4 regions of the Bacillus sp. AC266 genome follow, and region 1 is predicted to be linked to each of the others. Evidence: riboswitches for the same ligand, from Rfam matches in the RefSeq annotation. Region 1 holds a riboswitch; each other region holds the start of a gene.

The links. A riboswitch is a leader RNA that binds a small molecule or an ion and turns the genes downstream of it on or off. The one in region 1 is predicted to bind S-adenosylmethionine.
Region 2: linked by a shared signal. The riboswitch ahead of metK (methionine adenosyltransferase) and the one ahead of AC0IXC_RS00990 (hypothetical protein) in region 1 are both predicted to bind S-adenosylmethionine.
Region 3: linked by a shared signal. The riboswitch ahead of AC0IXC_RS03800 (ECF-type riboflavin transporter substrate-binding protein) and the one ahead of AC0IXC_RS00990 (hypothetical protein) in region 1 are both predicted to bind S-adenosylmethionine.
Region 4: linked by a shared signal. The riboswitch ahead of AC0IXC_RS10400 (bifunctional homocysteine S-methyltransferase/methylenetetrahydrofolate reductase) and the one ahead of AC0IXC_RS00990 (hypothetical protein) in region 1 are both predicted to bind S-adenosylmethionine.

What each region holds. Positions count from the first base shown of each region.
Region 1 is NZ_CEEDEC010000001.1:187,908-191,075, reverse strand. It holds gene AC0IXC_RS01000 (NAD(P)H-dependent oxidoreductase) at 1-503, opposite strand, end outside; gene AC0IXC_RS00995 (SWIM zinc finger family protein) at 526-963, opposite strand; gene AC0IXC_RS00990 (hypothetical protein) at 1,169-1,489, opposite strand; SAM riboswitch class I at 1,528-1,626, opposite strand; gene AC0IXC_RS00985 (hypothetical protein) at 1,749-1,940, shown strand; gene AC0IXC_RS00980 (YwiC-like family protein) at 1,972-2,694, opposite strand; gene AC0IXC_RS00975 (ECF transporter S component) at 2,879-3,168, opposite strand, start outside.
Region 2 is NZ_CEEDEC010000002.1:100,807-103,974, reverse strand. It holds gene AC0IXC_RS07995 (hypothetical protein) at 100-279, shown strand; gene AC0IXC_RS07990 (hypothetical protein) at 286-468, shown strand; gene metK (methionine adenosyltransferase) at 584-1,783, opposite strand; SAM riboswitch class I at 1,953-2,074, opposite strand; gene pckA (phosphoenolpyruvate carboxykinase (ATP)) at 2,303-3,168, shown strand, end outside.
Region 3 is NZ_CEEDEC010000001.1:726,075-729,242, forward strand. It holds gene AC0IXC_RS03790 (macrolide family glycosyltransferase) at 1-372, shown strand, start outside; gene AC0IXC_RS03795 (aspartate/glutamate racemase family protein) at 422-1,105, opposite strand; SAM riboswitch class I at 1,256-1,371, shown strand; gene AC0IXC_RS03800 (ECF-type riboflavin transporter substrate-binding protein) at 1,511-2,059, shown strand; gene AC0IXC_RS03805 (ABC transporter ATP-binding protein) at 2,070-3,168, shown strand, end outside.
Region 4 is NZ_CEEDEC010000002.1:560,364-563,531, reverse strand. It holds gene metH (methionine synthase) at 1-111, opposite strand, end outside; gene AC0IXC_RS10400 (bifunctional homocysteine S-methyltransferase/methylenetetrahydrofolate reductase) at 111-1,943, opposite strand; SAM riboswitch class I at 2,014-2,123, opposite strand; SAM riboswitch class I at 2,326-2,439, shown strand; gene AC0IXC_RS10395 (methionine biosynthesis PLP-dependent protein) at 2,529-3,168, shown strand, end outside.

The DNA.
Region 1 (3,168 bases):
GATTGAAAAGCAGAACGTTTTATATCGCGAATACCACAAAAACGTAAAACCCCTCTTTTCATCATAATCCAATCCGCTGATCGATATAATAGGGACACGTACCATAACGGTGAGTCTAACGTATTAATAACCCATGCTTTCTTTCCTTTAAATAAGCCTTTCGGTAAGGACCCCTCATATTTATAAGCAAATCCAGCTACAAAAATACGATCGATAAATCCTTTTAAAATAGCAGGCATGCCCCACCACCATATCGGATATATGAAAAGAAGAATATCCGCTTTCTGCACTAATTCTCTATATCGCTTCGTCTCTTCTTCATTTAGTAAATCACGTCTTTTCTTCTCTTCATTAAATACAAGCACTGGATCAAATTGTTCTTTATATAAATCAAGTAGCGTAACAGAATGATTTGTTTCCTCAAGTCCTTTTTGCACATGCTCTAAAATTGCCCCATTAAAGCTTGAAGGATTAGGGTGAGCATATATAATTAGTACGTTCACTACAAAACAACTCCCTCTTTAGTTAAAGTTTCCCCTTCTTTAACATCTTCTCTACAATTTGCACATTTTTCGAACTTTGTAACAAACGATTTAATACTGTTAGTAACTCTTCTTTTTCTAAACCTTTCAATTGCTCTTTAACTGTACTCTCACCAGTACCTTGAATTTCATACACAACTGCCGCCATATGTTTACAATAATTTTCATAAGGACACTCGCAGCTACTTTCTGCAAAATCTTCAAGATCAATAATCACTTCATAATTCCCTGCATTTCCAGTAACGAAAGCAAATACTTTCTTGTCGTGTATTTCAACATCTTCTACATGTCCCTCTTCATAATATTCATATCCTCTATCTATAATGTACTTTGGAATCCATTTCATTATATCTTTTAATAAGTATGCATACATCACAACACCTCTTCCTCTAATTCCCTTTTGACTTCCAAAATCCTGCATGTTATTCTAATAACTGTCAAGTAGCGAGTCTACGTGACAAAACGACTGACACCTATTCGGCGGAGGTGTCTCTTTTCATTTGCAGCCGATATGAAGTGCCTCTTTCAGGCACATTCAATCTTTGACACTACACACTCAACACCATTCCCTTGTATCAGGCTGCTTTAGCAGTCTTTTACTCTACATACTTCAAAAAAAAGAGAGCTCAGCTCCCTTTTCCCGCCTTATAAAATACCCCTTTTTCAGCATAGCGATATTCATCATCAGCTAAAGTAATTTTCCCATCCAGTTTGAGTTCATCTAATAGTCTTGATAAATAAAATTGATGTAACATTTTTTTAGTGAATTTTCCTTCATGATGCGAAACGATATGTTCTTGAATATCTAACAATGATATTGGCTTATCTTGCTCTATCATATATTCATAAACTGTACTACGCAGTTTTACGTATTTTTCGAGTGTCACAGTACTTCGCAACCCCTTTCTTCTTATTATATGTTTTCGTAATCGGTTTTTTTGCAACAAAAAAACCTCTCCGATAAGAAGAAGTTACGTATATCTTCGTCTTATCTCCCAGAACAAATATGTTCTGCTGGAATTAGCACCTGCATCGCGGTTGCTGGGTTTCATCGGGCCAGTCCCTCCACCTCTCTGGATAAGAAAATATTCACTTTAAATTTAACTATACGTAATTTTATTATAATTGTCAAATAAATATAAAAAAATTATATTTTCTTCTTTATTGTTCATACTACAAAAAGATGTACAAAAGGAGGCTACTACTTTGAAAAAGAATGCTCGTGGATACGTACAAGATTCTTTTCATTCCTTACAAGAAGCGAAACATTGTTTAGAAGATGCATTACAGACTGTTGAAGAAGATTTTAATCGCGCACGTATTGAACAATCCCTTTACGCTGTAGAGCAAGCTCTTCAACGTTGCGATTACACCGTTCACATTTTAGAACAAGAATGAAAACTTCCCATCAAAAGATGGGAAGTTTGTTTCAAATGGCATACTTCATCATTATTACCGTTATTATTAAAAAATATACAGAATTAACAATTTCTAAAATCCCTACTTTTAATATAGAAATCTTTTTGCCATACAACATAATGGCCCGAATTACACTTGGTACAAATATGAGTGAACACCATGGATTTATAGCAAATACAATTACCGTTAATACAATATGGTATCCCCAAGATATAAAACGATACTTCGGATTATTTTTTTCACGAATCATCGTTTTCACATAAAACGTACTTCCTAAAAAATATAGAAATGAAATAAGCGTAATGAATAATGCTGTTTTATCTATTAATTTCATGGAGAAATAATAACTGATTAAACCACCTATACAAAACACTATAATCGCACAAACATCATTTAGTAATGCTCGTTCATTTTTTTGACGAGCGTAATACATATTTACAATAAACAATGGAATCATTAATACTGCGAATAAAAGAATTCGCCATTCATATAATAAAGAAATCATCCCAAATACAAATGCAATGATAAAATAAACAATTGCAGCGTGTAGAAATTCTTTTTTTCGTCTTTGCCTTATGTACATGAGAAATGGATACGTAGCTAGATAGATAAAGAACCAGGCTAAAAACAATGGGATATGATAAAAAGTAGGTTTACCAAGTAATACACTTAATAGAAATGGTATGACAAGCATCGCCCATGCTCCATGTTGCTTCGGAATAACTAACTTCATTAACTATACACCTCCCTCTTGAAAATAGTTCTCACCTACTATTATACAAATAAATTCATATAATAACGGACATATATTGAATCTATTTTTTGACAATAAAAAATGCTCCTTACAATATGTAAGAAGCATGAAAGAGGCAAACGAATATGTAAGTCGCGACCCTACCTTATATGAGTATGCTTTTCTATGTCACGTTATGCTCATCTAATATACCGTATTTCTTTTTAAATCTTGTGAGGATCGTAATCCATGACGTACTAAATAGCAGAAGGAAAATAACATTCGATATCGCGTGACTCAGATCAAAGTAAAAACTTGCGACATAGTAAGCAATAACTGTTTCCCACGTTGCTTCTTGTATAAAACCAAGAAGACCCCAAAAATTCATAATCCAGCCAAATAGAAATCCAACGGCAAATCCGTACAACAGTCTTCCCCACAGTTTTTTCATTAAAAATGTATTACGTAATAGTC
Region 2 (3,168 bases), on a different contig from region 1:
CCTGGACTACACACCATTAGCTACTCTTTAAATCCCCTTATATTTTCTACATAGTAGATTTCATTTTAAATTACAAAATAATTTGGAGGTTCACTCACTATGGAACTATACAAAAAATTAACAACAACATTCATCCTCTTATTTGTTGCTTCCATCACTGTCGGCTTTTCCTTAAAAGGCGCGATTCCATACGCTACATTAGTGAGTATTATATTCGCAACGCTATTTTTACTGAGCAGTGCTTTTTGCGCAGGAAAAGCGCGTCAACTGAAAGGCTGACCGTCTATGTTCCGTAAGAAACCAATCCTTTGTAAATCATGTGAAAAGGAAATACAAACGTATGAAAAAGCTTGGATTCATATGCCATTTCCGGCAAGTGGTATGACAAATATGAAGAAGTATATTGAGCTAGACGGGGAAGTTTATTGTAGTTCTTGCATTCAAGTAGTAAATAAAGTGAAACTTTAATCAGTGGGGATTTTGTTCTTCCCCACTGATTATTAGTTAAACCAATCGGGCTTTTACGGGATAAAACCAAATAAAAAAAGCTTTGCGCACACAGCGCAAAGCTTTTTTTCATATATTATAGACCAGCTTGCTCTTTTAAAGTAGCTGCTTTGTCTGTACGTTCCCATGTAAGATCTACATCAGTACGTCCGAAGTGGCCGTAAGCTGCTGTTTGTTTGTAAATTGGGCGACGTAAGTCTAGCATTTTAATAATACCAGCTGGGCGAAGATCGAAGTTGTTACGAACTAGTTCTACTAATACGTCTTCAGATACTTTACCAGTGCCTAATGTATCAACTGAAATTGATACTGGTTGTGCTACGCCAATTGCGTATGCAAGTTGTACTTCTGCTTTGTCAGCAAGACCAGCTGCTACGATGTTTTTCGCAACATAACGAGCTGCATATGCTGCAGAACGGTCAACTTTCGTTGCATCTTTACCAGAGAATGCACCACCGCCATGGCGAGCGTATCCACCGTAAGTATCAACGATGATTTTACGTCCTGTTAAACCAGCATCACCTTGTGGTCCACCAATTACGAAGCGGCCAGTTGGGTTAATGAAGAATTTCGTTTCTCCATCCATTAATTCTGCTGGAACTACAGCTTTAATTACGTGCTCTTTTAAATCGCGATCGATTTCTTCCCACGTAACATCTGGATGATGTTGTGTAGAAATTACAATTGTATCCACACGTACAGGTTTACCATTTTCATCATACTCAACTGTAACTTGCGTTTTTCCATCCGGACGTAAGTATGATAATGTGTCATCTTTACGTACTTCAGTTAAACGACGAGCTAATTTGTGAGCAAGCGAGATTGGAAGTGGCATTAATTCTTGTGTTTCATTACATGCGAAGCCAAACATTAAACCTTGGTCTCCCGCACCAATTGCCTCAATCTCAGCGTCAGTCATTTGACCTTCGCGTGCTTCTAGTGCTTGGTCAACACCCATAGCGATGTCAGCAGATTGCTCATCGATAGATGTTAAAACTGCACAAGTTTCTGCATCGAATCCGTATTTTGCGCGTGTGTAACCAATGCCTTGAATTGTTTCACGAACGATTTTTGGAATATCTACGTAAGTAGAAGTCGTAATTTCCCCCGCTACCAATACTAAACCAGTTGTTACAGTTGTTTCACAAGCTACACGTGCATTTGCGTCCTTTGCTAAGATCGCATCTAAAATTGAATCAGAAATTTGGTCACAAATTTTATCTGGATGTCCTTCAGTTACAGACTCAGATGTGAACAGATGACGTTTTTTTGTCATGTGGTAAACCTCCCTACAGTAATTGTATATATTGTACGGAACTCATCCTTAATTTGCCACAAACTGCGACATACATTTATTCTCCCACACAAGCATACAGAAAAACCTTTCCTACTTAACATAGAGGAAAGGTTTAATTTGCTACTTGCATACTGCTTTTTGCCCTTTGCTCTTATCGTTCGAGACCGTTAGCCTCGCACAGGTTTTAGCACCTATTCACCTGTATTTACCACTACAAATGAGGTTGCTGGGCTTCATCGGGCCTGTCCCTCCGCCAGCTCGGGATAAGAGAGTATCCGTCCCAACCTATACTAAAGAAATGATATTCATTTGTCAATTAATATTCACATTTTCCTGAAAGTTTTTCTCAATACCCATAGAATGAAATATTAATAGGGAAATGATACATTCACACAAACAAAAATAAATAAATAGTATACATTATTTATATAATTGTGTTATACTATTGATGGGGATTACGAGAAATATTTCATTAAATGAAAAGGATGGTATATAAATATGAGTACTGTGAATGTCCAAATTGGTTTACATGAATTATTGAACGGAAGCAATGCACAGATTCAATTAAGTGTTCCGCAATTAGTGGAAAAAGTATTAATGCGAAACGAAGGGAAATTAACTTCTACTGGTGCCGTTTCTGCTTCAACAGGAAAATACACAGGACGTTCTCCTAAGGATAAATTTATTGTGAAGGAAGCATCGGTTGCTGACAAAATTGCTTGGGGAGCCGTGAACCAACCGATCTCTGAAGAACATTTTAATAAATTATATATAAAAGTTTTAGAATACTTAAAAGAAAAAGAAGAGTTATTCATCTTCAAAGGATTTGCTGGCGCTGATCGCAACTATCGCCTACCAATTCAAGTTGTTAACGAATATGCATGGCATAATTTGTTCGTACATCAATTATTTATTCGTCCAAATGAAGAAGAATTAGCAACTCACGAATCAGAGTTCACAATTGTTTCTGCACCAAACTTCAAAGCAGATCCAGCAATTGACGGTACAAATTCTGAAGCATTCATTATGGTTTCATTCGAAAAACGTATCGTACTAATCGGTGGTACAGAATACGCTGGAGAGATGAAAAAATCAATCTTCTCTATTATGAACTTCTTACTACCTGAACAAGACATTCTTTCTATGCACTGCTCTTCAAACGTAGGCGAAGAAGGCGACGTAGCACTATTCTTCGGTTTATCTGGAACAGGCAAAACAACATTATCTGCTGATCCAAACCGTAAATTAATCGGTGACGATGAGCACGGTTGGTCTGATAACGGCGTATTCAATATTGAAGGCGGTTGCTATGCAAAATGTGTAAACCTTTCTCATGAGAAAGAACCACAAATCTTCGATGCAAT
Region 3 (3,168 bases), 540 kb from region 1:
ATTAAGCAAGCGCCAGACAACTTTATTATAACCCCTTACGTACCTCAATCAGAAATATTAAGTGAAGCAGATGTTTTTATTACACATGGTGGAATGAATAGTGTGCACGATGCAATCCATTATAATGTCCCATTTGTGATAATACCGCATGATAAAGATCAACCTATGATAGCGCAAAGATTAACTGAGCTTGAGGCAGCACATAGATTATTGAAAGAGCATGTTAATGTGCAAACTTTAAAAAAGGCGGTAACAGACGTTCTTTCAAATAAAAAGTATAAACATGGCATTCAAAAACTGAATGAAAGTTTTTTAGAGTGTGGTGGTTCCAAAAGAGCCATTGCAGTTATTGATGCTCTTTTAAATAAATAGTTCGGATAATATAAAAGCATAGAGGCTCTACCTGTATGCTTTTATATTATTATCCAGCAAATTGTACAGCAGTATTCGCATGTAAATAAGCAGTATCAAAAACAGGAACAGATAGATCATTTTGGGAAATGAGCAAAGGAATTTCCGTACAGCCAAGTAGAATTCCTTCAGCCCCATTATTAATTAATGAATTGGTAATTTGTATTAGTTTTTCTTTTGATGTTTCTGAAATAACTCCTCTACTTAATTCATTTAATATGACGTGATGGATAAAAGTTCTTTCTTCGTCATTTGGGATGATTGTCTCAATGTTATATTTTGCTAGTCGTGATGTATAAAAATCTTCTTCCATTGTTTGTTTCGTTCCTAATAATCCGATCCGTTTTATATTCTGTTCTACCATTTCTTTAGCACTTACATCACCGATATGAAGAAGTGGGATTGATATTGCTTGTTCTACTTCCTCAGCAAATAGATGTACGGTATTAGAACACATTAGTAAACATTCAGCTCCTGAGTTTTCTACCTTTTTTGCTACCGTGACTAATTCATTTTTCACTTCTTCATATTGATGGTTTTGCAATAATGTAGTTACCTCCCCAAAGTCCATGCTATATAAAACAAGCTTCGCATTTTGATCATATTTAGAGAGAGTCAGTGTATTAATGTGTTTATAGTACAACGATGTTGATTCCCAACTTAGTCCGCCAATTAAGCCAATTACTTTCATCATGCATTCCTCCCGTAACAATTTTGAATTTATTATTTCATAATTCCGATAAGAATACAATGATTTAAGTGAACTATTTATCGAAAAATAAAAATAGTAAGAAAAGTATTGAAATTATTTATTGTTAGTGCCATAATACAGATTACAAATACATACTTATCCAGAGAGGTAGAGGGAACGGCCCTTTGAAGCCTCAGCAACCCCTATGTAATTACATAGGAAGGTGCTAATTCCGCAGAGGACACTATGTGTCTTTTGAAAGATAAGGGGATTCTTGTACGTGAAAGAAAATGACCTCTTATTTAAGAGGTCATTTTTTGTTGTATAGAAAGGAAGTGTCGATGCATAATTCATTTTCAAAATAAATATAGAGTATTAAAAGTTGAATAATACGAGAGGGGAATTGTAATGAACAAATTAACGACAAAGCTAGTAGTAGCTATTGGAATTGGAGCAGCTTTATACGGGGTATTAGGGCTTTGGGGATTTTCTATCGCGCCGAATACATTTATTAAACCCGCATTGGCTATTTTAACAGTTTTTGGAGCGTTATTTGGCCCGGTAGCAGGGCTTTTAATAGGACTCATCGGTCATACTGTTACAGATACGATCGCTGGTTGGGGTATTTGGTGGGGATGGGTTATTAGTTCAGGTATTATTGGTTTTGCAATGGGACTCATACAAAAAAGAGTTGGTTTTAGTGTAAAACATGGAACGTATAATAACCGTGATATTTCTTATTTTGCAATTGCAGGGTTAATTGGTATTGTCATAGCAATTATATTTGCTGGAGCATTCGATATTATTGTGATGGGAGAACCGTTTGACAAAATAGTTATACAAGTACTAGGCGCAACAATTGCAGACGTTATCGTATTTTTAGTTCTTGGCTTACCAATCACGATCGGTCTAGCGAAATCAAATAAGAAACATACACATTTAAAAATTGAAAAGTAGGGATGTATACATGCAACCAATTATTTCTTTTGAACAATTTACCTTTCAATATAGGCATACCACGCAGCCTACTTTAAAAGATATTACATTTCAAATATATCCTGGGGAAAAGGTACTTATCGCTGGACGAAGTGGTTCAGGTAAGTCAACATTAGCTCATTGTATAAATGGGCTAATCCCATTTTCTTACGAAGGGATAAGTACCGGTAACATTTTAATAGCTGGAAAGGATCCGAGAAAAGGTAGTGTTTTTGAACAGAGTAAACACGTAGGGACAATATTACAAGATCAAGATTCACAATTTATAGGCCTTACTGTCGAAGAGGATGTAGCATTTGCATTAGAAAACGATTGTGTAAATCAAATAGAAATGAAAAAGATTGTTACGGATTCTTTAAAAAAGGTAAGCATGCAGGACTTTCATACACAAAGTCCGCATGAATTATCAGGAGGTCAAAAACAGACAGTCTCTCTTGCAGGTCTGCTAACGACAAATGCCGATATATTATTATTTGATGAACCGTTAGCTAATTTGGATCCTGCATGTAGTTTGAATACAATAGAACTCATTAAAAATATACATGAGAAATATAATAAAACAATTGTAATTATTGAACATCGAATAGAAGAAATTTTAAACCTTGATTTAGATAAAATTATTTTAATAGATGAGGGAGAAGTTATTGCCGTTGGTTCACCGGATAGTATTTTAAATTCTAATATATTACCAAATATCGGACTAAGAGAACCTATTTATATAGAGGCGCTAAAGAAATTAAATTTTGATAGTAATAATGTTAGGGTATTTCCAATTGAAAATCTTCGTAATGCAGGCGTTCATAGCCTATTAAAGAACTGGATGCATAAGCAAGTTTCATCAAAAAACAAATATATTAAAAAAGCTTTATGCAAGATAGAAAATTTATCATTTACGTACAATAACAAACATACAGCCTTAGAAGATATCAACCTTTCAATAGGAGAGGGAGAAATAGTAGCGTTATTGGGTCATAATGGAGCAGGGAAATCGACATTAGCTCATACTCTTATAGGAATAAATAAAACGAAGAATGGGAGAATAACATTCGATGGAGAAAATATAAATTGTT
Region 4 (3,168 bases), on a different contig from region 1:
TTCTTCTCCTCCAAAATCTTCCGCTGTTAAGTCTTCTTGCTGGATCATCGTTCCCATTGCACCATCTAATATTAAAATTTCATGTTGTAATCTCTTTTCTATTCGTTTCATCAATTAATACCTTCTTTCACTTCTTGCTTTTCTCTCACATATTTCACGAGATGTTCTGTAATTTCATATTTTAAAAACGGTGTAATAAGATAAATACCGTTAAAGTATTTCATCGCCGCATCGATCAACTCTTGTGAAATACGAATCCCTTCCTCTATGGCTGCATCTTTCGTTTCATGTCCATCCATTCTTTGTCTTATCTCTTCAGGGAGAGTAATACCCGGCACTTCAAAATGAAGAAAATCTGCGTTCCGCTTACTTACTAACGGCATAATTCCAATAAAGATAGGTTGTTCCAAATGCTTTGTCGCTTCATATACTTCTTCTATTAAGGCAACATCATATATCGGCTGCGTTAAGAAATATTCAGCACCAGCATCAATTTTTCGTTCCATTCGCTTGACCGCTGCTTTTAAATGCCTTACATGAGGATTGAATGCACCTCCAACAGAAAATCTTGTTGCCGGACCAATTGATTTCCCTAAAATAGAGCGTCCGTCGTTCATCTCTTTAATCATTTTAATGAGCTCTATCGATGACAAATCATATACAGAAGTTGCACCTGGGAAATCACCAACGCGCGCTGGATCACCAGTTAAAGCTAGCACTTCCTCCATACCTAATGCTGATAATCCAAGTAAGTGAGACTGTAGTCCAATGACGTTATGGTCTCTACACGTTAAATGCGTCAATACTGGAATATCATGCTTCGTTAATAATGCACCCATAGCCATATTCGAAACACGAGGAGATGCTAATGAATTATCTGCTAGAGTAATAGCATCCGCTCCAGCCCTTTTCAGTGCTCTTGCCCCTTCAAAAAAACGCTGCGTGTCTAACGTTTTCGGTGGATCTAATTCCACTACAACTGTCGTTTGTTTCTTTGCCTTTTCTGCTAGAGTAACATGAGCTCTCGAACGCTTCTCATGTGTATGGACCACTTTAGGCCTTTGAATCGTCTCCTTTGCTATTACAGGTGCAACATTTGCAATAGCACGTTTCATTCCTTCAATATGTTCCGGGGTAGTACCACAACAACCACCTAATAAACGAATACCTTGTTCAATAAATTTCGGTGTCATTTCTTCAAAATACGCTGGACTTCCCTCATATACGTAACGCCCTTCCACATAATTCGGGAGACCTGCATTCGGATATGCTGATAAATAGCCATTTTGAGGAATCGATATCATTTTGAAAGCTTCCGTCATGTGAAGCGGGCCTAGTTGACAGTTCAATCCAACAACATTGGCACCGTAATCTAAAAGCTGTTTTAATATTTCATTGACATCATTCCCATTTTGAGTCGTACCTGCCTCATGTAACGCTAACTGAGCAACAATCGGAATATTCGTTTGTTTACGCAATACTTTAACCGCATGCAATAATTCAAATTCATCATAAAAAGTTTCTAATAGTAATCCATCAACCTGTTCTTCTAGTAAAGCACCTGCCTGCTCAAGTAACATAAATTCTCGCTCTATATCAGTCGTTGTAACAGCACCAATATGTTTCATACCTCCAATTGTCCCTAAAATTGCATTCCGATCTGTTACTGATGCTTTCGCAATATTCACTGCCGCTTTATTAATTTGGACAACTTGATTTTCTAGACCATACATGCGGAGTTTCGCTTCATTCGCACCATACGTATTCGTTTGAATAACATCCGCTCCAGCAGCTACATATTGTTTATGGATCGATATAATTAAGTCCGGGTCAGACAAATTCAATTCTTCAAAACTACTTTGTAAACCATGCGAATGTAATAACGTTCCAACCGCACCATCACCTATTACAATTCCTTTTGATAATAAATCTAGTAATTTCACGAATCTCCCTCATTTCTATCAATATAAAAACCCCCTCTTCACTTTGAAGAGGGGGACATAATTGTTCCTCCTCTTATTATGCAAAACACACGTTTTGCAGGTTTTAGCACCGTTTCAAACATTTAGTTTGAAGGTTGCCGGGTTTCACAGGGCCTTTCCCTCCACCGCTCTCAATAAGAGTTTGTCTTTATTATTTTATTTATGTAGCTAAAAGGAAATACGTTCCCATTTTAACAATGTTTGTTAATTTTTTATAAATTTAGCACGCACTAAAATAAAAGTCAATGACACTTGCGGAAAAATAAAAATTATTTAAAATAAAGTTGCAATTCAATTATCTTTTGTTGTAAAGTTAAAACCATAATAAAATTTCATACGAACATTCTTATCTAGAGAGGTAGAGGGACTGGCCCTTTGACGCCTCAGCAACCATTAACATTCATTCGTTAATAAGGTGCTAATTCCAGCAAATTGTGAAAGATTTGACAGATGAGAAGAAGACTCTATTCAATCCGAAAGCCTTCTTCTTAGAAGGCTTTTTTTATTTTCACTTAGTCGTTCACTTTAAAAAGGGGGAATTTTCACATGTCAACAATCGAAACAAAACTAGCACAAATCGGGAACCGTAGCGAAGCTACAACAGGAACGGTTAATCCACCTGTTTATTTCTCAACTGCTTATCGTCACGAAGGAATTGGTAAATCTACTGGATTTGACTATTCAAGAACTGGAAATCCAACTCGCGGCCTTTTAGAACAGGCAATTGCAGACTTAGAAAGCGGTGAGCAAGGGTATGCCTGTAGTTCAGGAATGGCGGCTGTTCTCCTTGTCCTTTCACTATTCCGTTCCGGAGATGAGCTTATCGTATCTGAAGACTTATACGGGGGAACATATCGTCTATTTTCCGAACATGAAGACAAGTGGAATATTCGATGTAGATACGTAGATACACAATCTATTAAACAAATTGAGCAAGCAATCACATCTCAAACGAAGGCTATTTTCATAGAAACACCGACTAATCCATTAATGCAAGTAACTGATATCGTAAGTGTAGCAAGTGTAGCGAAAAGGCACGGACTACTTCTTATTGTAGATAACACGTTCTATACGCCTTATATACAGCAACCATTAACAGAAGGTGCAAACATCGTCCTTCATAGCGCAACTAAATATTTAGGCGGTCATAACGATGTACTAAGCGGACTTGTCGTTGCGAAAGGGA